3 regions of the Hydrogenophaga sedimenti genome follow, and region 1 is predicted to be linked to each of the others. Evidence: predicted binding sites of a transcription regulator. Region 1 holds the regulator's gene; each other region holds the start of a gene.

The links. Region 1 encodes sigma-54, which starts transcription at its own class of promoters, with help from an activator protein. Its sites were predicted from a motif close to TGGCANGNAANCTGCTTT; they were not measured.
Region 2: a site for sigma-54 is predicted at 6,115-6,132, ahead of ACS5NL_RS14235 (P-II family nitrogen regulator). Genes of this name have one in related genera too.
Region 3: a site for sigma-54 is predicted at 6,998-7,015, ahead of nifE (nitrogenase iron-molybdenum cofactor biosynthesis protein NifE). Genes of this name have one in related genera too.

The regions. Positions count from the first base shown of each region.
Region 1 covers NZ_JBPZHA010000001.1:532,775-542,234, forward strand. The annotation lists gene ACS5NL_RS02480 (HTH-type transcriptional regulator ArgP) at 81-986, shown strand; gene ACS5NL_RS02485 (PsiF family protein) at 1,117-1,551, opposite strand; gene argS (arginine--tRNA ligase) at 1,698-3,371, shown strand; gene ACS5NL_RS02495 (SPOR domain-containing protein) at 3,386-4,096, shown strand; gene ACS5NL_RS02500 (thiol:disulfide interchange protein DsbA/DsbL) at 4,171-4,809, shown strand; gene lptA (lipopolysaccharide transport periplasmic protein LptA) at 4,947-5,597, shown strand; gene lptB (LPS export ABC transporter ATP-binding protein) at 5,594-6,376, shown strand; gene ACS5NL_RS02515 (RNA polymerase factor sigma-54) at 6,389-8,014, shown strand; gene ACS5NL_RS02520 (THUMP domain-containing class I SAM-dependent RNA methyltransferase) at 8,141-9,460, shown strand, end outside.
Region 2 covers NZ_JBPZHA010000008.1:76,794-86,253, forward strand. The annotation lists gene ACS5NL_RS14210 (hypothetical protein) at 1-97, opposite strand, end outside; gene ACS5NL_RS14215 (transcriptional regulator) at 185-622, shown strand; S-adenosyl-L-homocysteine riboswitch at 631-736, shown strand; gene metH (methionine synthase) at 762-3,497, shown strand; gene ACS5NL_RS14225 (zinc ribbon domain-containing protein) at 3,547-4,347, shown strand; gene ACS5NL_RS14230 (YifB family Mg chelatase-like AAA ATPase) at 4,385-5,938, opposite strand; gene ACS5NL_RS14235 (P-II family nitrogen regulator) at 6,216-6,554, shown strand; gene ACS5NL_RS14240 (ammonium transporter) at 6,586-8,190, shown strand; gene ACS5NL_RS14245 (hypothetical protein) at 8,386-8,628, shown strand; gene glcE (glycolate oxidase subunit GlcE) at 8,719-9,460, shown strand, end outside.
Region 3 covers NZ_JBPZHA010000019.1:8,051-17,510, forward strand. The annotation lists gene ACS5NL_RS21735 (hypothetical protein) at 1-218, opposite strand, end outside; gene nifH (nitrogenase iron protein) at 639-1,520, shown strand; gene nifD (nitrogenase molybdenum-iron protein alpha chain) at 1,607-3,064, shown strand; gene nifK (nitrogenase molybdenum-iron protein subunit beta) at 3,092-4,651, shown strand; gene ACS5NL_RS21755 (2Fe-2S iron-sulfur cluster-binding protein) at 4,802-5,149, shown strand; gene ACS5NL_RS21760 (hypothetical protein) at 5,155-5,550, shown strand; gene ACS5NL_RS21765 (hypothetical protein) at 5,561-6,046, shown strand; gene ACS5NL_RS21770 (hypothetical protein) at 6,057-6,413, shown strand; gene ACS5NL_RS21775 (ferritin-like domain-containing protein) at 6,426-6,905, shown strand; gene nifE (nitrogenase iron-molybdenum cofactor biosynthesis protein NifE) at 7,048-8,532, shown strand; gene nifN (nitrogenase iron-molybdenum cofactor biosynthesis protein NifN) at 8,554-9,460, shown strand, end outside.

The sequences.
Region 1 (9,460 bases):
ATGGCGGCAGTGTGTGCCTTTCCGGTCTTTTGTTAAATGGATTCAACTTAAAATGAGATCACTCAAGAAATAATTGATTCATGCTAGACGCCCGCCCCCTCGATGCCCTGGCCGCCGTGGTCGAACACGGCGGTTTCGGGCCGGCCGCCCAGGCGCTGAACCTGACCCTGGCGGCGGTGTCGTTGCGCATCAAGTCGCTGGAAGAGCAACTGGGCCAGCGCCTGCTGGTGCGCGGCAAGACGGTGCGTCCGACCGTGGCCGGGCAGGCCTTGCTGGCGCATGTGAAGCAGGTGCGGCTGATGGAGACCGATCTGCTGGCCGGACTGCGCGGCGATGCGGCGCGGGCCGGCGATGGCTGGCAGAGCCTGAGCGTGGCGATCAACGCCGATTCGGTCTCCGGCTGGTTCCTGCCCGGCGTGGCGCCGCTGCTGCAGCGGCACCGCCTGTTGCTGGATGTGGTGATCGACGACCAGGACCACACGCACGCGCTGCTGCGCAGTGGCGATGTGATCGGTTGCGTGACGGCGCTGGCCGAGCCGATGCGCGGCTGCGTGGCCGAACCGCTCGGCGTGGCGCGCTACTGCTGCGTGGCGGCGCCCGAAATGGTCGCGCAGTGCCGCACGCCTTCCGGTGCAGTGTCACCGCACCAGCTGCTGGCCCTGCCGGCCATCATCTTCAACCGCAAGGATGCCTTGCAGGACGCGTTCCTGAAACAGCACTTCGGCCTGAGCCAGCCCAATTACCCGCGCCACTACGCACCGGCGGTGGACGCCTTCGAGAAAGCGATCGAACTGGGACTGGGCTGGGGCATGGTGCCCGAACAGCATCTGCCGGGGCGGCCCGGGATGCAGGAACTGCTGCCGGGCGCGACGGTGGACGTGGCCCTGTACTGGCAACACTGGGCGCGCGAACCGCTGTCGGCACAACGGCTTACACAGGCGGTCAAGGACGCGGCGCACGCCGCACTGCCGCAGAAATCAAACTAGTGGTCTGCACGGCAAGGCGCAGCAGGAGCGAGGTGCCTTGCCCAGTCACACCGCGGAACCGGCTTCGCCGGGCCGCAGGTGTGGTCCCCCCGCGCAGCAGGGGGGAAGCCGCGTCAGCGGCGCAGGGGGGTCAGCCCTTGAGGCAGGTGCTCATGAACTTCTTGCGCTCGTCGCCCTTGAGTGCCTTGGTCTTGGCGTCGGCGTTGCAGGTCTTCATCTTGTTCTGCTGGCTGTTGCCACCGGCGGCGGCTTCATCGCCGGACAGGCAGCCCTTCATGAAGGTCTTGCGCTCGTCGCCCTTGAGGGCCTTGGCCTTCGGGTCGGCGTTGCAGGTCTTCATGCGGTTCTGTTGCTCGGTCGGCTTCTTTTCGGCGGCCGGGGCAGCTGCAGCGGCGGCAGCCGGTGCGGCGGCGGGCGCGGCCGCCGGGGCCTTGGCGGCGGGTGCTGCCGCAGCGGCAGGAGCCGCGGCAGGCGCCTTGGCCGGGGCAGCAGCGGGGGCTGCGGTCTGGGCCATGGCCATGGAAAGGGAACCAGTCAGGGCGATCAGGGTCAGCAGATGTTTCATGTCTTGCCTTTGGGTAGGGATGAGCCCGGGATCGGGCGCAGGCACGATACACCTTTTTTTCTTAAGGCTTTCTGACGGGGCGCCCCGGGTTTTCCAGTGCACCGTCCGGCGGTGTCGGCCCGCCCGCCACCTAAAATCGCTGCCCTATGCTCAAGATCAAACAGGAACTGCTGGCCGGCCTCGCTCATGCGCTGGACCAGCTCACGCCCGGCGCCGGCGACAAGGCCGCCTTCGAATCGCCCAAGGTCGCTGCCCATGGCGACTACGCCATCACGGCCGCCATGCAGCTGGCCAAGCCGCTCAGGCTCAATCCGCGCCAGGTCGGTGAATCGCTCAAGGCCGCACTGCTGGCCCTGCCGGTCTACCAGCAGTGGGTGGCCGACATCGAGATCGCCGGTCCCGGCTTCCTCAACCTGCGCCTGAAGCCCGCGGCCAAGCAGCAGATCGTCAGGGAGGTGCTGGAGGCGGCGCAGGGCTTCGGAGTCCAGCCTTCGAACGGCCAGCGCCTGATGGTCGAGTTCGTCTCCGCCAATCCCACCGGCCCGCTGCACGTGGGCCACGGCCGCCAGGCCGCGCTGGGCGATGCGATCTGCAGCCTCTACAGCACCCAGGGCTGGAACGTCCACCGCGAGTTCTATTACAACGACGCGGGCGTGCAGATCGGCACCCTGGCCACCAGCACCCAGCTGCGCGCCAAGGGCTTCAAGCCGGGCGATGCCGAATGGCCCGAAGCGGCCTACAACGGCGACTACATCCAGGACATCGCCAACGACTTCCTGGCGAAGAAAACGGTGCACGCCGACGACCGCGAATTCACCGCCAGCGGCGACGTGAACGACCTCGACAGCATCCGCCAGTTCGCCGTGGCCTACCTGCGCCACGAACAGGACCTGGACCTGCAGGCCTTCCAGGTCAAGTTCGACCACTACTACCTCGAATCCAGCCTCTACACCAGCGGCCGCGTGGACGCGACGGTGAAGAAACTGGTCGAGGCCGGCAAGACCTACGAGCAGGACGGCGCACTGTGGCTCAAGTCCACCGACTACGGCGACGACAAGGACCGCGTCATGCGCAAGGGCGACGGTTCGTACACCTACTTCGTGCCCGACGTGGCCTACCACATCAGCAAGTGGGAACGCGGTTTCAGCAAGGTCATCAACATCCAGGGCACCGACCACCACGGCACGATTGCGCGGGTGCGCGCCGGCCTGCAGGCCGCGGGCGTGGGCATCCCCGAGGGCTACCCCGACTACGTGCTGCACACCATGGTGCGTGTGGTGCGTGGGGGCGAAGAGGTCAAGATCAGCAAGCGCGCGGGCAGCTACGTGACCCTGCGCGACCTGATCGAATGGACCAGCAAGGACGCGGTGCGCTTCTTCCTGCTGTCCCGCAAGCCCGACACCGAATACACCTTCGACGTCGATCTGGCGGTGCAGAAGAACAACGACAACCCGGTCTATTACGTGCAGTACGCCCATGCGCGCATCTGCTCGGTGCTGGCTTCGTGGGGCGGTGACGCGGCCACGCTGGCGGGTGTCGACCTGTCGCCGCTGGACTCGCCGGCCGCGCAGTCGCTGATGCTGCTGCTGGCCAAGTACCCGGCCATGCTGACCTCGGCGGCCACCGACTTCGCGCCGCACGATGTGACCTTCTACCTGCGCGAACTCGCCGCCGCGTACCACAGCTACTACGACGCCGAGCGCATCCTGGTGGACGACGAAGCGGTCAAGCTGGCGCGCCTGGCGCTGGTCCGGGCGACCGCGCAGGTGTTGCACAATGGCTTGGCAGTGCTGGGCGTGAGTGCCCCGCAGAAGATGTGAGATCCCCCGATTCCATGAAAAAACTTCTTTCTCAGGCGCAAGCGCAAGGCGGCGGAACCCTGGTCGGCTTCGTGGTCGGCCTGCTCATCGGTCTGGGCCTGGCCCTGTCGGTGGCGGTGTACGTGACCCGCGTGCCGGTGCCGTTCGTGGACCGGGGCGTGACGCGCAAGCCGGCCGAAGATGCCGCCGAGGCCGAACGCAACAAGGGCTGGAACCCGAACGCCGGGCTGGTCAACAAGGCTCCGCCACTGCCCACGCCGCCGGCTCCCGCCGCGACCACGGAGACCGAGGCCGCTGCCGTGGCCAAGGATGGCAAGGACAACAAGGACGGGAAAGACGCCGCCAAGCCCGACGCAGCCAAGCCCGATGCCGCCAAGGATGGCAAGGACACCGCGTCTGCCAAGCCGGGTGCCGACCCGCTGGGCGATCTGGTGAAGGCCAAGACCGGTGCGCCGGGTGCCGATCCGGCACCGGCCGCGGGTGCCGATCCGTTCAGCTACTTTGTCCAGGCCGGCGCCTTCAAGTCGCCCGAAGAGGCGCAGGCGCAGAAGGCGCGCCTGGCCATGCTGGGCATGGAGGCCTCGATCACCGAACGCGAGCAGAACGGGCGTCAGGTGTACCGGGTCCGCATGGGGCCCTTCAACCAGAAGGGCATGGCCGACGCGACGCGGGAGCAGCTCGAAACCAATGGCGTCGAAGCCGCGCTGGTGCGGGTGCAGCGCTGAGCCTGCGCCGGCCCCGGGGGAACTTTTCCCGGTCGGGCGAGCCTGAACCGGGTCTTTTCAAGGAGTTTGAATCCATGCAACGTCGAGAATTTTCCCGCGGCCTGATGGCCGCCGGTGCCGCCGCCGCGGCGGGTCTGGGCCTGTCGCCCGCCCTGGCCCAGCGCGTGGCCTTCAAGGAAGGCACGGACTACACCAGGCTGGCCAAGCCGGCGCCCACCGACAGCCCGGCGGGCCAGGTCGAAGTGGTCGAGTTCTTCGCCTACAGCTGCATCCACTGCTTCAATTTCGAGCCGGTGTTCAGCGAGTGGATCAAGAAGCAGCCGCCGCATGTGACCGTGCGCCGCATGCCGGTGGCCTTCAACCAGAACTTCGTGCCGATGCAGCGCCTGTACTTCACGCTCGAGGCCATGGGCCTGCTGGAGCAGCTGCACGGCAAGGTGTTCAAGGCGTACCACGAAGAGCGCCTGCCGCTGACCACGACCCCGGCCATCCTGGCCTGGGTGGAGAAACAGGGCGTCAACCGCGAGAAGTTCACTGCCATCTACGACGGCGCGGCCGTCAAGTCGGCCCAGAAGGCCGTCGGCCTGCAGGACGCCTACCAGGTCGAGGGCACGCCGGCCCTGGGCATCGCCGGGCGTTTCTACATCCCCGGCCAGGGTCCCAAGACCCTGCTGGTGGCCGATTCGCTGATCGCCGAGGCCCGCAAGGGCTGATCGTCGGTCCGCCGGCACCGCACAAGGCCCGCCCTGCGCGGGCCTTGCCGTTTCCGGACAGGAATCGTCTCTTGTCAAGGGCACGAATTGCGCTTGGCACCGCTACAATGAATGCAAGATCTGTGCCCCCAAAAGCCATGCACCAACACGTCAAACCCTCCCGTCCGATCGCCTGGTTGTTTGTTGCGGCCGCCGGCCTGCTGTCCCCCTGGGCGGCGCAGGCGGAAAAAGCCGACAAGGACAAGCCCATGAACGTGGAGGCCGATGCCCTGCGTTACGAAGAGAACCGCCAGACCAGCGTGTTCAATGGCAACGTGGTGCTGACCAAGGGCACGATCGTGATGCGCGGCTCCAAGCTGGACGTGCGCCAGGATACCCAGGGCAACCAGCTCGGCCTGCTGGTGGGCACGCCCGCCACCCCCGGATTCTTCCGCCAGAAGCGCGAAGCCCTGGACGAGTGGATCGAAGGCGAAGGCGACCGCATCGAATACGACAGCAAGGCCCAGACCGTGCTGTTCACCGGCCGCGCCGTGCTGCGCCGCTACCGTGGCACGCAGCTCAATGACCAGAGCGTGGGCAGCGAGATCCTCTACAACAGCCAGACCGAGGTCTTCACCGTCAAGGGCGGCGCCGAGAGCAAGACGGCGGCCAACCCGTCCGGCCGTGTGCGCGCCATGCTGACGCCGATTCCCGAAGAGGAAAAAGCGGGCAAGACGCCGCCTCCCCAGCCGTCGGCCGAGCCGGCCACGCTGCGCCCCAGCGTCAAGATCACCGAGCCCAAGAAGTGAGCGGAACCTCCGCCAGCCCACCGGGCGCCGTGGCGAGCCAGAGCCGCCTGGAGGTCCATGGTCTGAAGAAGGCCTACGGCAGCCGCAAGGTGGTCAAGAACGTCTCGCTGTCGGTCGACAAGGGCGAGGTGGTCGGGCTGCTCGGACCCAACGGTGCCGGCAAGACGACGTCGTTCTACATGATCGTGGGCTTGCTGCGGGCCGACGGCGGCGAGATCCTGCTCGACGGCGCCCGCATCGAATCCCTGCCGATCCACCGGCGCGCCCGACTGGGTCTGGGCTATCTGCCGCAGGAAGCGTCGATCTTCCGCAAGCTCACGGTCGAGCAGAACGTGCGCGCCGTGCTGGAGTTGCAGCACAACGAGCAGGGTGAGCGGCTGTCGGAAGACGAGATCCGTGGCCGCCTCGACGAGCTGCTCAAGGACTTGCGGGTGGACCATCTGCGTCTCTCGCCGGCGCCCGCGCTGTCGGGCGGCGAGCGCCGCCGGGTCGAGATCGCCCGTGCGCTGGCGACCCGTCCGCGGTTCATCCTGCTGGACGAACCCTTTGCCGGCATCGACCCGATCGCGGTGCTGGAAATCCAGCACATCATCAGCTTTCTCAAGTCGCGTGGCATCGGTGTGCTGATCACCGACCACAACGTGCGCGAGACACTGGGCATCTGCGACCACGCCTACATCATCAGCGATGGTCAGGTGCTGGCCAGCGGTACCACCGCCGAGATCGTGGAGAACGCCGAGGTGCGCCGCGTCTATCTCGGCGAAAACTTCCGCATGTGATGCCCTGAGCGGATGAAGCAAGGTCTCTCGCTGCGGGTCTCGCAGCATCTCGCCCTCACCCCCCAGCTGCAGCAATCGATCCGGCTGTTGCAGCTGTCGACGCTCGAAATGGCCCAGGAAGTCGAGCAGATGCTCGACGAGAACCCTTTCCTCGACCGCGGGGAAGAAACGGCCGAACGCGAAGAGTTCGGCGTCGAGGCTGCCGATGCGCCGGTCGTGGCCGCCGACCAACTGGCGGAGGCGGCACAAACCGCGCCGGAGCCGCGCCTGCCCGACGCCGACACACGCAGCTCGTCCACGGAGTCGTCCGAGAGCGGGGGCGCCGACGAGGTCGAGAGCCGGCTCGACGGCGCGTCCCCGGTGGAAGAGAGCTGGGAAGGCGACGGCACGGTCGAGATGGCGCCCGACGACAGCGAGTGGGGCGGCGACGCGCCGGCGCGCAACAACAACGCGTCCGGCGGCGACGACGAAACCGCGACCGCGGCCGAACTGGCCCGCGAGCCGGTCAGCCTGCAGGACCACCTGCACGAGCAGGCGCGCTGCCTGCGTCTGTCGGACGAAGATGCTGCGGCCCTGTATTTCCTGATCGAGTCGCTCAACGACGACGGTTACCTCGACGAGAGCCTGCACGATCTGGCGCGGGCCTGCTGGCACCTGACCGCCTCGGCGCCGGCCGAAGCCGAACCGCCGTTCGAAGAAGTCGAGGCGATCGAGCAGCGGCTGGGCACGGCGCTGCAATGGCTGCAGCAGATGGAGCCCTCCGGCGTCGGCGCCCGCGATCTGGGCGAATGCCTGCGGCTGCAGATCCTGGAACTGCGCAACACGCCCGCGGCGCGGGCCGCGCTGGCGATCTGCGAGCAGCCGCTGGAGCTGATCGCCAAGCGCGATGTCAAGCGCCTGTGCGCGAGCACCGGACAGGACGACGAGGCCGTGCGCTCCGGCCTGGCGCTGATCGCGCGGCTGGAGCCCAAGCCTGGCCGGCGTTTTGTCGATGTCGAACGCAACGTGGTGGTGCCCGACGTGATCGTCACGCGCGCCGGCCGCGGCTTCAAGGTCACGCTCAACGCCGAGGTCATGCCGCGCCTGCGGGTGCACGACGTCTACGCGAACGCCATGCGCGGGCGCGGCCGCGACGGTGGCGGCGAAGCCGGTCACGCCGCGATGCAGCAGCGCCTGCAGGAAGCACGCTGGTTCATCAAGAACATCCAGCAGCGCTTCGACACCATCCTGCGCGTGTCCTCGGCCATCGTCGAGCGCCAGCGCAACTTCTTCATGCACGGCGAACTGGCGATGCGCCCGCTGGTGCTGCGCGAGATCGCCGACGAGCTGGGCCTGCACGAATCGACCATCAGCCGCGTCACCACCGCCAAGTACATGGCCACGCCGTTCGGCACCTACGAGCTGAAGTATTTCTTCGGCTCCAGCCTGGGCACCGAGACCGGTGGCAACGCGTCGAGCACGGCGGTGCGCGCCCTGCTCAAGCAGTTCATCGCGTCCGAAGAACCGTCCAAGCCGCTGTCGGACAACCAGCTCTCGGACCTGCTCAAGGAGCAGGGCATCGAGTGCGCGCGCCGCACGGTCGCGAAATACCGCGAGGCGCTGCGCATCGCGCCCGCGAACCTGCGCAAAGCTTTGTAACCCCCTGCGCCGCTTCGCGTCACCCCCCAGGGGGCTGCACCAACGGCCCGGCAAAGCCGGTTCCGTGGTGCACGCTGGAAGGGGTCTGTGCCGAACGTGCTGTGTTTGTCCATTAGGTTTCCATTCATGAACCAGCTTCAACTCTTCCTCCCCTGCGCCGCGGGCGTGGAGGACTACCTGGCCGCCGAGGTCACGCGCATCACCGGCGAGACCGAGGTGCAGAAGTGGCGCGCCGGGGTGGCGCTGCAGGCTTCGTGGCGCGACGCGCTCAAGCTCAACCTGCATTGCCGGCTGGCGCAGCGCGTGCTGGTGCAGCTCTGGCACGGCGGCTACCGCAGCGAGAACGACCTGTACCAGGCCGCCGGCGAGATCGCCTGGGAAATCTGGTTCACGCCGCAGCAGACCATCAAGGTCGAGATCACGGCGCAGCACAGCCCGCTCAAGAGCCTGAACTTCGCGGCGCTCAAGATCAAGGACGCGGTCTGTGACCGCTTTCGCGACAGGCGCGGCGAGCGGCCCAGCGTCGACACCACCTGGCCCGACGTGCGGCTCTACGCCCACCTGACCACCGACACCGTCAGCCTCTACATCGACACCTCGGGCGAGCCGCTGTTCAAGCGCGGCTGGCGCGAGGACAAGGGCGATGCGCCGCTGAAGGAAACCCTGGCGGCGGCCATGATCGCGGCGACCGGCTGGAACGGCGCCGAGGCGGCCACGCTGGACGACATCGTGCCGCTGTACGACCCCTGCTGCGGCAGCGGCACGGTGGCGATCGAGGCGGCGCAGATCGCGCTGCACGTGGCGCCGGGCCTGCAGCGCCGTTTTGCGTTCGAGAAGCTGCTGCCGTTCCAGCCGCACGTCTGGCACGCGCTCAAGGACGAGGCCGCGAAACAGCGCCGCGACTGGCCGGCCGGGCGCAAGCCCATCGTGTTCGGCAGCGACGTCGCGTTCCGCATGGTCGACTTCGCGCAGCGCAACGCCGAACGCGCGGGCGTGGCGTTCGCGATGGAATTGCGTGGCGGCGACGCGCTGCAGCGCATGCCGCCGACGGATCGACCCGGCGTGATGCTGCTGAACCCGCCCTATGGCGAGCGCATCGCGGCCGCCGGTGTGGCCGGACAGAATGCGCAGGAGCGCGCCGTCGAGCGCGGTGGCCGCGCGCCACGCACCTTCACCGTGGGCGCCAAACCTGCGCCCGAGGCGGGCCTGGGCCGCGAGAGCGCGCAGATGGCCGATGGCAGCGACGGCAGCGATTTCTTCCAGCAGCTGGCGACGCACTGGAAGAGCCACTACGCCGGCTGGAGCGCCTGGCTGCTCACGCCCGACCTCAAGCTGCCGGGCAAGATGCGCTTCAAGGAGTCGCGCCGCGTGCCGCTGTGGAACGGGCCGATCGAGTGCCGGCTGTTCCGCTTCGACCTGACCGCGCGCCGCGCGCCGGCCGAGCCA
Region 2 (9,460 bases), on a different contig from region 1:
AGGTCCGGGTCTGGGTGGAGTGGGTCCACAGCTCGCGGGCGCGCTGGCGTGCCAGCGCGACGATGTCCGGCAGCCGGTTCAACATGGATCGGTTCATTTCTTGCTCCCTGAATTGAACAAAAAGTTTATTCTGAAAAGAACAAAAAGTGTAATCAAGGGAGAATCCACACTTAACTTCGTGTTCATGGATGAAAAGACCGAATTTGGCCGGCGCCTGCGTGACGCCATGACGAGCGCCGGCTATCCGCTGCGCCCGGTGGTGCTCGAACGCGAGTTCAACACCCGCTACTGGGGGCGCTCGGTCACGCTGCAGGGGGTGCGGCGCTGGTTGCGCGGCGAGGCGATCCCGTCGCAGGACAAGCTACTGGTGCTGGCCGACTGGCTGGGGGTGGAGCCGGAGGTGCTGCGGTTCGGGGTGGCGGTCCGTCATCAGGTGCAGGAGCGGCGCCAGCGCTGGGACGAAGGGGTCGGCCATGTGGAGCGCGAAACCTTCGACGCATTCCTTTCCCTGCCGGCGCCGCAGCGCAAGATCGTGCGCGAGGTCATCCTGACCTTTGCCAAGGTGCACCAGGCCGAACCCGCCGGCGCCGAGCGCCCGGCGAAAGCCAAGGCCAGCCGCTAAAATTGCGCTCCCTCAAGGAGCGCTGCAGCGCCGGTTTCCGACCGGCGTCAGGCTTGGGGCAAGGGGCGGCCACCGCCCTGCCGGCCTGGCCGGTTCCAACGGCGCTCACCAGTTTCTGTCCGCAACCCTGGTGAGCCCCATGTCTGCAGTTCCTGCCTCCACCCCCGTCTCCGTTCCTCCCATGCTGCTGTCCGGCCTGGAGCCGCTGCGCATCGGCGAGGGCAGCCTGTTCGTCAACGTCGGCGAGCGCACCAACGTGACGGGTTCCAAGGTGTTCGCGCGCATGGTCCTCGAAGGCCGCTACGAGGACGCGCTGGCCGTGGCCCGCCAGCAGGTCGAGAACGGTGCGCAGGTGATCGACATCAACATGGACGAGGCCATGCTCGACAGCCAGGCCGCCATGGTGCGTTTCCTGAACCTGATCGCGGGCGAGCCCGACATCGCGCGCGTGCCGATCATGATCGACTCTTCGAAGTGGAGCGTGATCGAGGCCGGCCTGCAGTGCATCCAGGGCAAGGGCATCGTCAACTCGATCTCGATGAAGGAGGGCGTGGCCGAGTTCAAGCGCCAGGCGGGTCTGGTCAAGCGCTACGGCGCGGCCGCCGTGGTCATGGCCTTCGATGAAAAAGGCCAGGCCGACACCTACGAACGCAAGATCGAGATCTGCGAGCGCGCCTACCGCGTGCTGGTCGACGAAGTGGGCTTCCCGCCCGAAGACATCATCTTCGACCCCAACATCTTCGCCATCGCCACCGGCATCGAAGAGCACAACAACTACGCGGTCGACTTCATCGAGGCCACGCGCTGGATCAAGCAGCACCTGCCGGGCGCCAAGGTCAGTGGCGGCGTGTCCAACGTGTCGTTCAGCTTCCGTGGCAACGACCCGGTGCGCGAGGCCATCCACACCGTGTTCCTGTACCACGCCATCCAGGCGGGCATGGACATGGGCATCGTCAACGCCGGCATGGTCGGCGTCTACGACGAGATCGAACCCGAGCTGCGCGCGCGGGTGGAAGACGTGGTGCTCAACCGCCGCCCGGACGCCGGCGAGCGCCTGGTGGAAGTGGCCGAGAGCGCCAAGGGTGCGGCCAAGGACGACAGCAAGAAGAACGAATGGCGCGCGCTGCCGATCCGCGAGCGCCTCTCGCACGCGCTGGTGCGCGGCATGAACGAGTTCATCAGCGAAGACACCGAAGAGATGTGGCAGGAGATCCAGGCCACCGGCGGCCGCCCGCTGCACGTGATCGAAGGCCCGCTGATGGACGGCATGAACGTGGTCGGCGACCTGTTCGGCGCCGGCAAGATGTTCCTGCCCCAGGTGGTGAAAAGCGCGCGCGTGATGAAGCAGGCCGTGGCCCACCTGCTGCCCTACATCGAGGAAGAAAAGCGCCAGCTCGAAGCGGCCGGCGGCGACGTGAAGAGCAAGGGCAAGATCGTGATCGCGACCGTCAAGGGCGACGTGCACGACATCGGCAAGAACATCGTGACGGTGGTCCTGCAGTGCAACAACTTCGAGGTCGTGAACATGGGCGTGATGGTGCCCTGGCAGGACATCCTGAAGAAGGCCAAGGAAGAGGGCGCCGACATCGTGGGTCTGTCGGGCCTGATCACGCCCAGCCTGGAAGAGATGCAGGTGGTGGCGGCCGAGATGCAGAAGGACCCGCATTTCCGCGAGAAGGGCATTCCGCTGCTGATCGGCGGCGCGACCACCAGCCGGGTGCACACGGCGGTGAAGATCTCGCCGCACTACGCCGGACCGGTGGTCTACGTGCCCGACGCCTCGCGCAGCGTGAGCGTGGCGCAGGGCCTGATCGGCGACGGCCGCGTGCAGTACCTGGCCGAGCTCAACGCCGACTACGAGAAGGTGCGCCAGCAGCACGCCAGCAAGAAGCAGGTGCCGCTGTGGCCGCTGGCCCAGGCCCGCGCCAATGCGACACCGGTCGACTTCACTGCCCACGCGCCGGTCGCGCCCCGCTTCATTGGCCGCCGCGTGTTCAAGAACTTCGATCTGGCCGAGGCCGCGAAGTACATCGACTGGGGCCCGTTCTTCCAGACCTGGGACCTGGCCGGCCCGTACCCGGCGATCCTCGACGATGAGGTGGTCGGTGAGCAGGCGCGCAAGGTGTTCGCCGACGCGCAGGCCATGCTCAAGAAGATCGTCGACGGCCGCTGGCTGACGGCGAACGCGGTGATCGGCCTCTACCCGGCCAACCGCGTGAACGCGGACGACATCGCGCTCTACGCCGACGAAGCGCGCCAGCAGCCGGTGCTGACCTGGCACGGCCTGCGCCAGCAGACCGAGAAGCAGGAGATTGACGGCGTCATGCGCCCCAGCCGTTGCCTGGCCGACTTCGTGGCGCCGGCGGGCACGGCCGACTACGTGGGCCTGTTCGCGGTGACGGCCGGTGTCGGCGCCGAGAAGAAGGAACAGCAGTTCCTGGCCGCGCACGACGACTACAGCGCGATCCTGTTCAAGGCCCTGGCCGACCGGCTGGCCGAGGCGATGGCCGAATGCATGCACCACCGCGTGCGCACCGACCTCTGGGGCTACGCGGCGGGCGAAGCGCTGTCCGGTGAAGACCTGATCAAAGAGAAGTACCAGGGCATCCGCCCGGCGCCGGGCTACCCGGCCTGCCCGGACCACTCGGTCAAGCGCGCCATGTTCGCGCTGCTGCAGGCCGACGAGATTGGCATGGCGCTGACCGACAGCCTGGCCATGACGCCGGCCGCCAGCGTCAGCGGCTTCTATCTCGCGCACCCGGACAGCACCTACTTCAACGTCGGCAGGATCGGCGACGACCAGGTGCAGGATCTGGCGGCGCGCAGCGGTGTCGAGGCGTCCGAACTGCGGCGCTGGCTGGGGCCCAGTCTCTGACAGGGGTTGTGCTAAAACCCTTTTCCCCTCCTGCTTGAACACTGCATCCATGGCGCTTGTGTGTCCGTCCTGTGGCGCGGAAAACCGGGACAAGGCCCGGTTCTGCCGGGGATGCGCACGACCGCTGGAGCGGCCGGGCGAAGCCGATCCGTCCGCGGACCCGCGGGAGCGGCGGCGCCGGGCCGCGGCCGCACGTGCGGCCAGCAGCCCGTCCCGCTCGCGCTGGACCGCCGCCATCGTGGGTGCGGTGCTGGCCCTGGGCGTCGGCTGGTGGCTCGGGGCGCGCCAGCAAAGCCCGGCGCCGGCCCAGGCCGCGGCCCGGCCTGCGGTGTCGGCCCCTGCTGCTGCGGGAGGACCGGCCGCCGCGAACGCACCGCTGCAGCCGCTGACGGCCGTGCCCGCCGCCAGCCCGGTGGATCCTCCCGTTGGCGGTAGCGCGAACGCCGAACCGGAGTCGGCCGCCGCGGTCGACCGCCTGCACCAGTCGGTCGAGATGCTGGAGCGCCAGGACCGTGCCCGCGCGGCGGTGCTGGAACAGCAACGCCTGAAAGTCGCCCAGGAGAAACAACGCGCCGACGAAGCCCGCCGCCGCACCGACGCATTGGCCGCCGCCGCCAGCCCGGCTTCCGCCACGCCCGCCGCCGTTGCCCAGGCCAACGCACCGGCCGCGGCACCGGCGCCGACCGCCGCGCCCTCGGTCGACCAGCTGTGTGCGGGCAGCAGCAACGTGTTCGCGCGCGATTTCTGCCGCATGCGCGAGTGCGGCAAGCCGGGCTACGCGAGCGACCCGGTCTGCGTGCGTTTCCGCCAGATGGAAGAGACCCGGCGCCAGGAAGCCGAGCGCCGCTGACCACGCCCCGCTCAGGCCCACAGCCGGCGCGCGAAACCTAGCCCGCGGCCCGCAGTGCCCGCCGGTACTGCACCGCTTCGGCGATCTGCGCCACGCCCACCGACTCACTGCCCGCGAGGTCGGCAATCGTGCGCGCCACGCGCAGGGCGCGGTGCGTGCTGCGCGCGCTCCAGCCCAGCCGCGCGGCGGCGGTCTGCAGGAACTTCAGGGCCGCCGGTTCGACCTGCGCATGTTCGTCCAGCGACTGGCCCGAGAGCTTCTGGTTGATGTGGCCCTGGCGCGCCTGCGCGCGCGCACGCGCCGCCACCACGCGCTCGCGCACCGTGGCACTCGCTTCGCCGGCGCCACGCTTGAGCAGTTCGTCGGCGGGCAGGGCGGGTACCTCCACATGCAGGTCGATGCGGTCCAGCAGCGGGCCGCTCAGGCGCCCCTGGTAGCGGGCGATCTGGTCGGGCGTGTCGCGGCAGGGCTGGGTCGGGTGGCCGAGAAAGCCGCAGGGACATGGATTCATCGCGGCCACCAGCTGAAACCGTGCGGGAAATTCGCTTTGCATCGCCGCGCGCGAGATGCGGATGTGGCCACTCTCCAGCGGTTCGCGCAGGGCTTCGAGCGCGGCGCGCGGGAACTCTGGCAGCTCGTCGAGAAACAGCACACCGTGGTGCGCGAGTGAAATTTCGCCAGGTTTCGGCGGTGAGCCACCACCGACCAGCGCGACCGCGCTGGCGCTGTGGTGCGGCGCGCAGGTCGGGCGCAGACCCCAGCGGTCCGGATGGAAGCGGCCGGCCAGCGAGGCCACGGCTGCCGACTCCAGCGCCTCGTCGGTGTCCATGGCCGGCAGCAGGCCGGCAAAGCGCTGGGCCAGCATGCTCTTGCCCGAACCTGGCGGGCCAAGCATCAAGATGGAATGCCCCCCGGCGGCCGCAATCTCCAGCGCGCGCCGTGCCGCCGCCTGCCCCTTGACGTCGGCCAGGTCGGAGTAGGTTTCGCGCGAGCCGGGCGGCGTCGGCGACAGGCGCGCCCAGGCCGCTTCGTCCGGTACGGTCTCGGGTGCGCCGTTGGCCCCGTCGGGCAGGAACTGCGCGACCACGTCCAGCAGGTGGCGGGCGCGGAACACCTGGGCCTGCGGCACCAGCGCGGCCTCTTCGGCACTGCCCGGCGGCAGCACCAGCCGGGTGGGCCGGCCCGATTCACCGCCGCGGTGCAGCGCCAGGCTCATCGCCAGCGCGCCGCGCACCGGCCGCAGCTCGCCGCCCAGCGACAGCTCCCCCGCGAATTCCCAGCCGACCAGCTTCGCGCTGTCGATCTGGCCCGCCGCAGCTAGGATGCCCAGCGCGATCGGCAGGTCGAAACGACCGGAGTCCTTGGGCAGGTCGGCCGGCGCGAGATTGACGGTGATGCGCTTGTTGCTCGGGAATTCGAGCCCTGCGTTGGCGATCGCTGATCGCACGCGCTCGCGCGCTTCCTTGACTTCGGTGTCGACCAGGCCGACCAGCGTGAAGCTGGGCAGGCCGTTGGCCAGATGGACTTCGACCTGCACCGGCCGGGCTTCGAGCCCGATCAGCGCGCGGCTGTGCACCAATGACAAACCCATTTGCTCATTCCTCCCTGTTTCGGTGCGCGACCGGTTGCGGGTCGCCGTGCACATGTTTGGTGCGGCCTGATGGCCGGCGCGCGGAAATCATGGCATGGGGTGGGGCGTACCGCAGCCCCTCCCGGGGGGATGTATCCCTCTGTAAACCATGCGGAAGACCGAGGGGAGGGGCCGGCTGGCACGGTCCGTGCATTGACCTGTCAGCGATTGCATCAAACCGTGGTGTCTCCAGGCCTTGCCGCCCGGCACCATCCCACCGAAGAAGAGGTAACACAGCATGAAAATGGTTTCCGCCATCATCAAGCCGTTCAAGCTGGACGAGGTGCGCGAGGCGCTCTCCGGCATGGGCGTGCAGGGCATCACCGTCACCGAAGTCAAGGGCTTCGGACGCCAGAAGGGCCACACCGAGCTCTATCGCGGCGCCGAATACGTCGTCGACTTCCTGCCCAAGGTCAAGATCGAAGCCGCGGTCGACGACAGCCTGGTCGACCGCGTGATCGAAGCCATCGAAGGTGCCGCGCGCACCGGAAAGATCGGCGACGGGAAGATCTTCGTCACCTCCCTCGAACAGGTGGTTCGCATCCGCACCGGCGAGACCGGCAAGGAAGCCCTCTGATCCCAGCACCCGAATCAGAAAGAGCACCAACATGAAAAAGCTACTCGCCACCCTGCTGCTGGGTGCAGGCCTGACCTTCGGCGCCTTCAGCGCCATGGCCGAAGACGCCCCCAAGCCGGCCGAAGCGCCCGCCGCGGCGGCTGCCGCCGCGCCGGCCGAGGCTGCCAAGCCCGCCGACGCTCCTGCTGCGGCGCCCGCTGCCGACGCCGCCAAGCCGGCCGAAGCGGCCGCTGCACCGGCTGACGCTGCCAAGCCTGCGGAAGAAGCCAAGCCCGCCGAGGCCGCTGCCGCTCCCGCACCGTCTCCGAACAAGGGCGATACCGCCTGGATGTTTGTCGCGACCCTGCTGGTCATCCTGATGACCGTGCCTGGCCTGGCGCTGTTCTATGGCGGCCTGGTCCGCAGCAAGAACATGCTGTCGGTGCTGATGCAGGTGATGGTGACCTTCTCGCTGATCGTCGTGCTGTGGGCCGTCTACGGCTACAGCCTGGCCTTCACCGAGGGCAACGCCTTCATCGGTGGTTTCGACCGCCTGTTCATGAAGGGCGTCTGGGACAACGCCGCCGGCACCTTCGCCAACGGCGCGACCTTCAGCAAGAACACGCCGATGTACGAGATCGTGTTCGCCGCCTTCCAGGCCACCTTCGCCGGCATCACCTGCACCCTGATCGTGGGCTCGTTCGCCGAGCGCATGAAGTTCAGCGCCGTGCTGCTGTTCTGCGCGATCTGGTTCACCTTCTCCTACGCCCCGATCGCCCACATGGTCTGGTTCTGGATGGGTCCTGACGCCTACACCGGCAAGGAAGTGGTCGACGCCATGAACGGCAAGGCCGGCTACATCTGGCAGATGGGTGCGCTGGACTTCGCTGGCGGTACCGTGGTGCACATCAACGCCGCCGTCGCCGGTATCGTCGGTGCCTTCATGGTCGGCAAGCGCATCGGCTACGGCAAGGAAGCCATGGCCCCGCACAGCCTGACCCTGACCATGGTCGGCGCCTCGCTGCTGTGGGTGGGCTGGTTCGGTTTCAACGCCGGTTCCGCTCTGGAAGCCAACGGCTTCGCCGCCCTGGCCTTCATCAACACCTTCTTCGCCACCGCCGCCGCCGTGCTGGCCTGGTGCGTGGGTGAAGCCCTGGCCAAGGGCAAGGCTTCGATGCTGGGTGCCGCCTCCGGTGCCGTCGCCGGCCTGGTCGCCATCACCCCCGCCGCCGGCAACGTCGGCGTGGTCGGTGGCCTGGTGATCGGTCTGCTGGCTGGCTTCGCTGGTCTGTGGGGTGTGACGGGTCTGAAGAAGATCCTGGGCGCCGACGACTCGCTGGACGTGTTCGGCGTGCACGGTGTCTGCGGCATCCTGGGTGCCCTGCTGACCGGCGTGTTCAACAGCCCCAACCTGGGCGGCCCCTCGGCCGTCGCCGACTGGACCACCGTGGCCATGATCACCGGCGACGCCTACTCCATCGCCAGCCAGGTCTGGGTGCAGGCCAAGGCCGTGCTGATCACCATCGTGTGGTCCGGCGTGGTCTCGCTGATCGCCTACAAGATCGTCGACCTGACCATCGGCCTGCGTGTGACCGAAGAGCAGGAACGCGAAGGTCTGGACATCAGCTCGCACGGCGAAACCGCCTACAACCGCTGACCGGACTTCTGGTCCCCCGCGGCGTGATTCACTGACGCGATTCACGAACCACGCCGCTGTTTTCGAGAGTCTCCTTTGGATGTTCGACCCGCGCGCCGCAAGGCCGCGGGTCTTTTTTCGTTTTGGTGAATGGATCACTGACAGGCTCGCCCGCGCTGGCGAACATCCGCGGCGTCACACACCGGGGAGGAATCCATGTCTGTCCACACACGCACACGCCCGATGCGGGTCGCGCTGATCCTGCTGGTCCTGGCTACCGCCGGCCTGGCCCAGGCCGCACAAGCCAGCAAAGCCAGGACCGGCCAGAAAGCCGCGTCGGGTTCGGTCAGGTTCATCGACGCGCCGTCGTCCGAAAGCCCGGCGGCCCGGGAGAAGCGGCTGCGCCGCGAGTGCCAGGGCCGGGTCAATGCCGGCGCCTGTCTGGGCCACACGCGCTGAACGTCCTGCGGGCCGGACCGCAGCCCGGATTGCAGCCGGCCGTGCAAAAAATTCAAAGCGCCCGGCGGGGCCGCCGCTACCATGGCGGCCATGCAAGACAGCCCCACCAACGACGTCCCGACCGGCCTGATCGAGCAGGTCCGGTCGGCCGCCGCATCCCGCACGCCGCTGCGCATCCGCGGCGGTGACAGCAAAGCCTTCTACGGTGAAAAAACCGGCGGGCAGCCGCTGGACACGCGCAGCTGGAGCGGCATCGTCGCCCACGAACCCAGCGAGCTGGTGATCACCGTGCGCGCCGGCACCCCGCTGGCCGAGGTCGAGGCGGCGCTGGCCGGGACGGGGCAGCACCTGCCGTTCGATCCGCCGCACTTCGGTGACGGCGCCACCATCGGCGGTGTGGTCGCCGCGGGCCTGGCCGGGCCGGCGCGGGCCACGGTGGGTGGCGTGCGCGACTACGTGCTGGGCGCCCAGTTCATCAACGGCCAGGGCGAGTGGCTGACCTTCGGCGGCCAGGTCATGAAGAACGTGGCCGGCTACGACGTCAGCCGTGCGCTCGCCGGCTCCATGGGCACCCTCGGTGTCATCACCCACCTCTCGCTCAAGGTGCTGCCGGTGGCGCCGGCCGAAGCGACCCTGGTGTTCCGGCTGGGCCAGCACGACGCGCTGGAGCAGCTGCACTGCTGGGGTGGCCAGCCGCTGCCCATCAACGCCAGTTGCTGGGTGAAGGACGACACGGCGGCCGATGCGCCCGAACTGCTGTTCCTGCGCCTGCGTGGTGCCGTCGCGGCGGTGGCGTCGGCCTGCGAGCGCCTGGCGCGCGAGGCCGGTGGCC
Region 3 (9,460 bases), on a different contig from region 1:
GCGCGGGCCACGGCCATGACCTGGTCGCACTTGAGTTCGGGCGGGCGCGCCTCGTCGGCCATCTTGTCGGCAAAGCGCAGCGCCAGTTCGCCACGGAAGCCGAAGCGGCCCTCGACGTGGGTCGGCGCCTTGAGCACCGGGTTGAGCATGCGGCCTTCTCTTTCGAGGCGGGCGAAAGCGGTGTCTTCGATGGCGGCGGGCGCGGTCAGCGTGGTCATGGCGGTTCCTGTGGTTGGGGAAGGGAAAGACTCAGCGCCGCTGTCTGCAATGAACGTACCAGCCCCGACCAACCCTCGCGCGCGCGAGAAGGCGCAGCAAACCCGACACAAGCGGCCGTGTGCTCCCCGACAGGCGTGCCGTTTGCGACGCCGCCGGCCCGCTTTGTCGGGTTCGGAACAAAGCCGAAACAGCGCTCACCAGCGCCGCGGAAATGGCGATTTCCCTCGGGAAAACAAGCACTTGGATGGTGTCGGCACACAGCGGCATGGGCATGGCACGGAAGCTGCGAAGGGGAGGCTGCGCGGACTCAAGTCCTGCCGATGCGTGATCCGATAACAAGAGCAATGGGCACGTCAGGCTGAACTGGTCGCGGTGTATCGCAACCTTGGTTTCAACCCCTTCATCACTGGAGTACTGACATGGCTAAGCTTCGTCAAATCGCCTTCTACGGCAAAGGTGGCATCGGCAAATCCACCACTTCGCAGAACACCCTCGCGGCCCTGGCCGAGATGGGCCAGAAGATCCTCATCGTCGGCTGCGACCCCAAAGCCGACTCGACCCGCCTGATCCTGCACGCCAAGGCCCAGGACACCATCCTCTCGCTGGCCGCCGAAGCCGGCTCGGTGGAGGACCTGGAGCTCGAGGACGTCATGAAGATCGGCTACCGCGACATCCGTTGCGTGGAATCCGGTGGTCCTGAGCCAGGCGTCGGCTGCGCCGGCCGCGGCGTGATCACCTCGATCAACTTCCTGGAAGAAAACGGCGCGTACGAAGGCGTGGACTACGTGTCCTACGACGTGCTGGGCGACGTGGTGTGCGGCGGTTTCGCCATGCCCATCCGCGAAAACAAGGCGCAGGAAATCTACATCGTGATGTCGGGCGAGATGATGGCCATGTACGCGGCCAACAACATCTCCAAGGGCATCCTGAAGTACGCCAACAGCGGCGGTGTGCGCCTGGGCGGCCTGGTCTGCAACGAGCGCCAGACCGACAAGGAACTGGAGCTGGCCGACTCGCTGGCCAAGATGCTGGGCTCGCGCCTGATCCACTTCGTGCCGCGCGACAACATCGTGCAGCACGCCGAGCTGCGCCGCATGACCGTGCTGGAGTACGCGCCCGAGTCCAAGCAGGCCCAGGAATACCGCACCCTGGCCCAGAAGGTCCACGGCAACGCCGGCAACGGCACCATCCCCACCCCCATCACGATGGACCAGCTGGAAGACCTGCTGATGGAGCACGGGATCATGAAGACCATCGACGAGTCCGAAGTCGGCAAGACCGCCGCCGAACTGGCCGCCTGATCGCCCCCTGAGCCGCATCCGGTGCGCCCTGGCGGCGCACCGGATCGCGGAACACCAGAGCCATCCACCATCCACTGGAGTTCCCCATGACCGCCACCGTTGAAGAGCGCAAGGCCGCCAACAAGGCCCTGATCGATGAAGTGCTCAAGGCCTATCCCGAAAAGATGGCCAAGCGCCGTGCCAAGCACCTGAACACGTACGAAGAAGGCAAGCCCGACTGCGGCGTGAAGTCCAACATCAAGTCCCTGCCGGGCGTGATGACGATCCGCGGCTGCGCCTACGCCGGCTCCAAGGGCGTGGTCTGGGGCCCCATCAAGGACATGATCCACATCTCCCACGGCCCCGTGGGATGCGGCCAGTACAGCTGGGCCGCCCGCCGCAACTACTACATCGGCATGACCGGTGTGGACACCTTCGTGACGATGCAGTTCACCTCCGATTTCCAGGAGAAGGACATCGTCTTCGGCGGCGACAAGAAGCTCGACAAGATCATCGACGAGATCCAGGAACTGTTCCCGCTGAACAAGGGCATCTCGATCCAGTCCGAATGCCCGATCGGCCTGATCGGCGACGACATCGAAGCGGTGTCGAAGAAGAAGAGCAAGGAATACGAAGGCAAGACCATCGTGCCCGTGCGCTGCGAAGGCTTCCGTGGCGTGAGCCAGTCGCTGGGCCACCACCTGGCCAACGACGCGATCCGTGACTGGGTGTTCGACAAGACCGACCCGAACAAGCGCCCCGACTTCGTCTCCACCCCGTACGACGTGGCCATCATCGGTGACTACAACATCGGTGGCGACGCCTGGAGCAGCCGCATCCTGCTCGAAGAGATGGGCCTGCGCGTGATCGCGCAGTGGTCCGGCGACGGCACGATCGCCGAGCTGGAAAACACCCCCAAGGCCAAGCTCAATGTGCTGCACTGCTACCGCTCGATGAACTACATCAGCCGGCACATGGAAGAGAAGTACGGCATCCCATGGTGCGAGTACAACTTCTTCGGCCCGACCCAGATCGAGAAGAGCCTGCGCGAGATCGCCAGCCACTTCGACGACGCCATCAAGGCCAAGACCGAAGAAGTGATCGCCAAGTACAAGCCGCTGATGCAGGCCGTCATCGACAAGTACAAGCCGCGTCTGCAGGGCAAGAAAGTGATGCTGTACGTGGGCGGTCTGCGTCCGCGCCACGTGATCGGCGCCTACGAGGACCTGGGCATGGAAGTGGTCGGCACCGGCTACGAGTTCGGCCACAACGACGACTACCAGCGCACCACGCACTACATCAAGGACAGCACGCTGATCTACGACGACGTGACCGGCTACGAGTTCGAGCACTTCGTCGACAAGATCAAGCCCGACCTGATCGGCTCCGGCATCAAGGAAAAGTACGTGTTCCAGAAGATGGGCGTGCCCTTCCGCCAGATGCACAGCTGGGACTACAGCGGCCCCTACCACGGCTACGACGGCTTCGCCATCTTCGCCCGCGACATGGACATGGCGATCAGCTCGCCGATCTGGAGCCTGACCAAGGCCCCCTGGAAGAACTGACCCCACCCCGTTTTCAAGGAGAGCGTCATGCCCCAATCAGCCGACAAGATCCTCGACCACGAACTGCTGTTCCGTGAGCCCGAGTACCAGGAACTGTTCAAGAACAAGAAGGAACAGTTCGAATACAACCACAGCGACGAGAAGATCGGCCAGGTCATCGAATGGACCAAGACCGAGGACTACAAGCAGAAGAACTTTGCCCGTGATTCGCTGACCGTGAACCCGGCCAAGGCCTGCCAGCCGCTGGGCGCCGTCTACGTCGCCAACGGTTTCCACAAGACCCTGAGCTTCGTGCACGGCTCGCAGGGCTGCGTCGCCTACTACCGCTCGCATTTCTCCCGCCACTTCAAGGAGCCGACCTCCTGCGTCAGCTCGTCGATGACGGAAGACGCGGCGGTGTTCGGTGGCCTGAACAACATGGTCGACGGCCTGGCCAACGCCTACAACCTGTACAAGCCCGACATGATCGCGGTCAGCACGACCTGCATGGCCGAGGTGATCGGTGACGACCTGAACGCCTTCATCAAGACGTCCAAGGAAAAAGGCTCGGTGCCCGCCGAGTTCGATGTGCCGTTTGCCCACACCCCGGCCTTCGTCGGCAGCCACATCACCGGCTACGACAACGCGCTGCTGGGCGTGCTGCAGCACTTCTGGGACGGCAAGGCCGGCACCGCCGAAAAGCTCGAGCGTGTGCCCGACGACAGCATCAACTTCATCGCCGGCTTCGACGGTTTCGTCGTCGGCAACATGAAGGAAATGCGCCGCATCTTCAGCCTGTTCGGCGTGAAGGTGAACGTGCTGTGCGACCCGTCGGGTTCGTGGAGCACCCCGACCGACGGCGAGTTCCGCATGTACGAAGGCGGCACCACCAAGGAAGAAGTGATCGCCGGCCTGCACGCCAAGGCGACCATTGTGTTCCAGGAGTACTGCTGCGAGAAGACCAGCAAGTACATCGCCGAGAAAGGCCAGGAAGTGGTCGTGCTCAACGCGCCCGTGGGCGTGGCCGGCACCGATCAGTTCCTGATGGCCATCAGCCGCCTGACCGGCAAGCCGATCCCGGCCGAGCTGGAACTCGAACGCGGCCTGCTGGTCGACGCCATGGCCGACAGCCAGGCCCACCTGCACGGCAAGCGCTATGCCCTGTATGGCGACCCGGACCAGATGATCGGTTACGCGCAGTTCCTGCTGGAGCTGGGCGCCGAACCGGCCCATGTGCTGGCCACCAACGGCACCGAAACCTGGGCCGCCAAGGTGCAGAAACTGTTCGACAGCTCGCCCTACGGTGCCGGCTGCAAGGTCTACCCCAAGCGCGACCTGTGGCACATGCGCAGCCTGCTGTTCACGGAGCCGGTGGACTTTCTGATCGGCAACACCTACGGCAAGTACCTGGAGCGCGACACCGGCACGCCGCTGGTGCGCATGGTGTTCCCGATCTTCGATCGCCACCACTACCACCGTTTCCCCACCTGGGGCTACGAGGGCGGCATGCGCGTGCTGGTGAACCTGCTGGACGAGTTCTTCGAGGCCCTGGATGCGAACACGATTGTTCCGGGCAAGACGGACTACTCGTACGACATCATCCGGTAACTGGGTCCCCCCCGCGCCGCGCTGCGCGCGTCACCCCCCAGGGGGCGCCGCTGGCGGCCCGGCAAAGCCGGTTCCGCGGCGGCCTGGATTGGGCTCCCCTTGCTCACCCAGGTCGCTGCGGCCCCGGACATCTCTTTCAGTGAGGGTCTTATGGCCAATGTGACTTTCAGTTCGCCGCGCATGAAGAAGGACCTGACGGTCTATGCGGTGGCGGGCGATACGCGGACTTTGCTGGCGGTGGCGAAGGCGAACAATGTGCCGCTGGACTTCGAGTGCGAGAACGGCGAGTGCGGTTCCTGCCAGCTCAAGGTGACGGTGCTGTCGGACAAGACGCCGATCGGTGTCGCTCTGACCGAGAAGGAAAAAACGGTGCTGCGCTTCGCCGGCAAGATCACGCAGCAGCAGATCGAAGACGCCGAGACGAAAGACCTGCCGCCGCCGTGGCGACTGGCCTGCCAGTTCGTGGTGCGCAGCGAAGACATCCTGGTGGAGTTCTGAACATGATGAATGTCGCCCCCCCGGAAGCTTCGTTTCCTGCCCCCCAAGGGGGCGCGGACGCCTTGGGAGCGGCCCGGCGCCGTCCGTACGCCACCCTCGTCAAGACCACGCAGGACGGCCGCCTGGTCGAGGTGATCGACGGCTGGGTGTGCCTCGCTGGGCTCAAGGAAGCCGACACGCTGGTGCCGCTGATCGAGCACCCGAACCGCCAGGCGATCCTGGCGGCGGTGCCGGGCGCCACGCACATGGCGGGCCGGCTGCCGCTGACCCACGAAGAAGCCGCGATCGCGCAGGGCGCGATGACGGCCGAGCAGCGGACCATCGACACCAGCCCGATGGCGATCGCGCAGCGGCTGCGCCGCGCGATGTGGGCCAAGGCCGTCGCCGAAGGCGTGGAGTGATCGGGGCGCCATGATCTATGTCGTCGAATGTCCCCCCGAAGGTGAACCGGCCGCCTGGTTCGCCTACCACCTGGCCGACCTGTCGCGCAAGATCGCGGCCGACGATGCCTGCGAAGCCTGGGAACTGTTCGACGAGGTGACGCCGCGCGCCCTGCTGGACGCGCTGGGGCATGAGCAGGTCGACGCCGAGGCCCGCGCCGCGTTCCCGTCGGTCTGCGCGCTGGGTGACCAGTTCGGCTGGAACACCACGCTCTACCGCGCCGACCACCTGCTGGGGCGCGGTGTGCTCAGTCCCGATCCGGTGGACGAACGCGCGGCACTGCTGGCGGCGCTGGCGGCGCGGCCGGGCGAGCGCCGTGTCTACTGGTCCGACAGCGAAGCGGTGCTGGCCACCGAAGGTGCCGACACCTGGCTCTGCGACGCCACGCGCTGGCGCGCCCGCCACGCCCTGCACCAGCAATTGCTGTCGCTCGAAGTGCTGGCCGACAACCTCTGAAGGAACGCCCATGCTGCACCGCATGCAGTGCGACATCGTGCGGATCGCGGGTGAAACGATCCTGAAGCTGCTGGCGGAGCTGCAGAGCGAGGACGAGCTGTTCGCCAGCGAGGCCACGCTGCACGTGGTCGAGTCGCAGCTGCTGGTGATGTCGCAGACCCTGGCGCACCTGGCGCCCGAGCTGCACCAGCGGCTCCACCGCATCGACTGGCAGGGCTGGGGACAGCTGCACCACCTGCTGGAGTCGGGCGGACAGCCGCGCCGCGAAGCTGTCTGGTACGGCGTGCGCGCGCTGGTGCCGGCGACGCTGGAACTGATCTCCGATCTGCGCAAACGCGAACCGCTCTGGTTTGGCCTGGACTATTGAAGAAAGCACACCATGAACTCCGTTGAAGAATTTCTTGTTCACGCCATTCGCCTTGAACAAGAAGCGGCGCTGCGTTTCGGCCAGCTGGCCGACGCGATGCTCACCCAGGGCAACCGCGAAGTGGGGCGCCTGTTCCGCCAGCTGGCGGACTATTCGAAGCTGCACCTGGCCGACGCACGCGAACGCGCCGGCTACCGCGATCTGCCGCCGCTGCGCCCGGAGGACTACAGCTGGCCGGACATCGAGAGCCCGGAAGCCGCGGCGATCTGGGCGGCCGACCCGATGCTGGGCCGCGAGCAGGCGCTGGAGGTCGCGCTCGAGGCCGAACAGGCCGGGATGGACTACTACAGCAATGTCATGAAGAGCACCATCGACCCCGAGCTGCGCGCCCTGGCCAAGGAGTTCGCCGACGAGGAGGCCGGGCATGTGGCCGAGCTCAAGCGCTGGATTGAACTGCACCGGGAAGGCAAGCCGCTGCCTTCCGATGTCTGATCTCCCACGACCCGTCGCAAACCATCCGTCGCGATTGCTTCAAACCCTTCACTGAAGTCCCCTGACAGCGCCGAAAACCCCGTCTGAAGGCCTGGCATCAAACCTGCAAAGGGCGAGTACCCCACGTTGACAGGAGCTCGCCATGTCGGTATCGCTGAAGGCCAAGATCGCTGAAGTGTTCGAAGAGCCCGGCTGCGACGTCAACCAGGGCAAGAGCGAGAAGGAACGCAAGAAGGGCTGCACCAAGCAGCTCTCGCCCGGCGCGGCGGCCGGTGGCTGCGCCTTCGACGGCGCCAAGATCGCGCTGCAGCCGGTGGCCGACGTGGCCCACCTGGTGCACGGCCCGATCGCCTGCGAAGGCAACAGCTGGGACAACCGCCACAGCGCCTCCTCGCACTCCAAGATCTACCGTACCGGCTTCACCACCGACATCAGCGAGCTCGACGTGATCTACGGCGGAGAGAAGCGCCTGTTCAAGTCGATCCGCGAAATCATCGAAAAGTACGACCCTCCGGCGGTCTTCGTCTACCAGACCTGCGTCACCGCACTGACCGGCGACGACATCGAAGCCGTGTGCCAGCGCGCGGCCGAGAAGTTCGGCAAGCCGGTGATCCCGGTCAACGCGCCGGGTTTTGCCGGCCCCAAGAACCTGGGCAACAAGCTGGGCGCCGAGGCCATCCTGGACTACGTGATCGGCACGGTGGAACCCGAGTTCACCACGCCGTACGACATCAACATCATCGGCGAGTACAACCTGGTCGGCGAGCTCTGGCAGGTCAAGCCGCTGCTGGACGCGCTGGGCATCCGCGTGCTTTCCTGCATCAGCGGCGACGGCAAGTACCACGAGATCGCCAGCGCCCACCGCGCCAAGGTCAACATGATGGTCTGCAGCAAGTCGATGATCAACATCGCGACCAAGATGCAGCAGCGCTACGGCATCCCGTACTTCGAGGGCTCGTTCTACGGCATCAGCGACATGAGCGAGACGCTGCGCGAGATCGCCAGGCTGCTGGTGCAGCAGGGCGCCGACGCCGAACTGATGGAGCGCACCGAGCGCCTGATCGAGGTCGAAGAGGCGCGGGCCTTCAAGCGCATCGCCGAATACAAGGCGCGCCTGACCGGCAAGCGCGTGCTGCTGATCACCGGTGGCGTGAAGTCCTGGTCGGTGGTCGCGGCGCTGCAGGAAGGCGGCATGGAAATCGTCGGCACCAGCGTCAAGAAGAGCACGAAAGAGGACAAGGAAAAGCTCAAGGAGATCATGGGCGAGGGCGCCGACGCCCACATGATCGACGACATGACGCCGCGCGAGATGTACGCGATGCTCAAGGACGCCCGCGCCGACTTCATGCTCAGCGGCGGTCGCTCGCAGTTCGTGGCGCTCAAGGCGCGCATGCCCTGGCTGGACATCAACCAGGAACGCCACCACGCCTACGCGGGCTACGAAGGCATGGTGGAACTCGTGCACCAGATCGACCGCGCGCTGTCCAACCCGGTCTGGCAGCGCGTGCGCATCGCCGCGCCCTGGGGCGACGATGGCGAGACGCTGCCGCTGGTGGACCAGACGGCGCACCTCAGTGCCGTGGCCGCGAAGGCCATGGGGCTGGAGCCCGAAGAAGTCCCCGTCTGAGCGAACCGCACGGAGCACCCCATGGCCAGCGTCGTCGAATCGAAAAAAGCCTGCACCGTCAACCCGCTCAAGATGAGCCAGCCGCTGGGCGCGAGCATGGCCTTCCTCGGGCTGGACAGCTGCATGCCGGTGATGCACGGCTCGCAGGGCTGCACCTCGTTTGGTCTGGTGCTGCTGGTGCGGCACTTCAAGGAAGCGATTCCGCTGCAGACCACGGCGATGAACGAGGTCACCACCATCCTCGGTGGCTACGAGAACATCGAGGCGGCGCTGCTGAACATCCGCAAGCGCGCAGCGCCCCGGCTGATCGCGATCTGCTCGACCGGCCTGACCGAGACCAAGGGCGACGACGTGAACGGCTTCCTCGCGCTGGCGCGCCAGAAACACCCGGAGCTGGCCGACACCGAGATCATCTACGTCTCGACGCCCGACTACGTCGGCGCCTTTGAGGACGGTTTCAAGCACGCGATCACCGGCATCGTGAAGTCGCTGGTGAAGCCGCTGCCGCTGGTGCACGACCAGGTCACGCTGCTGCCGGGCAGCCACCTGTCGCCCGGCGACATCGACGAACTGCGCGAGACCATCGAGGCCTTCGGCCTGAAGGCCATCGTGCTGCCGGACATCTCGGGTTCGCTGGACGGCCACATCCCGCCCGACTGGCGCGGCACCACGCTGGGCGGCACCTCGCTCGAAGAGATCCGTGCGGCCGGCGCCTCGTCGTGGACCATCGGCGTCGGCGAGCAGACCCGCGAAGGCGCCGAGGCGCTGCGGGCGATCAGCGGCGCGCCCTGCGAGATCTTCGAGCGCCTGACCGGCATCGAGGCCAACGACCACTTCCTGATGCGGCTGTCGCAGCACAGCGGCCGCCCGGTGCCGGCCAAGTACCGCCGCCAGCGCAGCCAGCTGCTGGACGCCATGCTCGACGGCC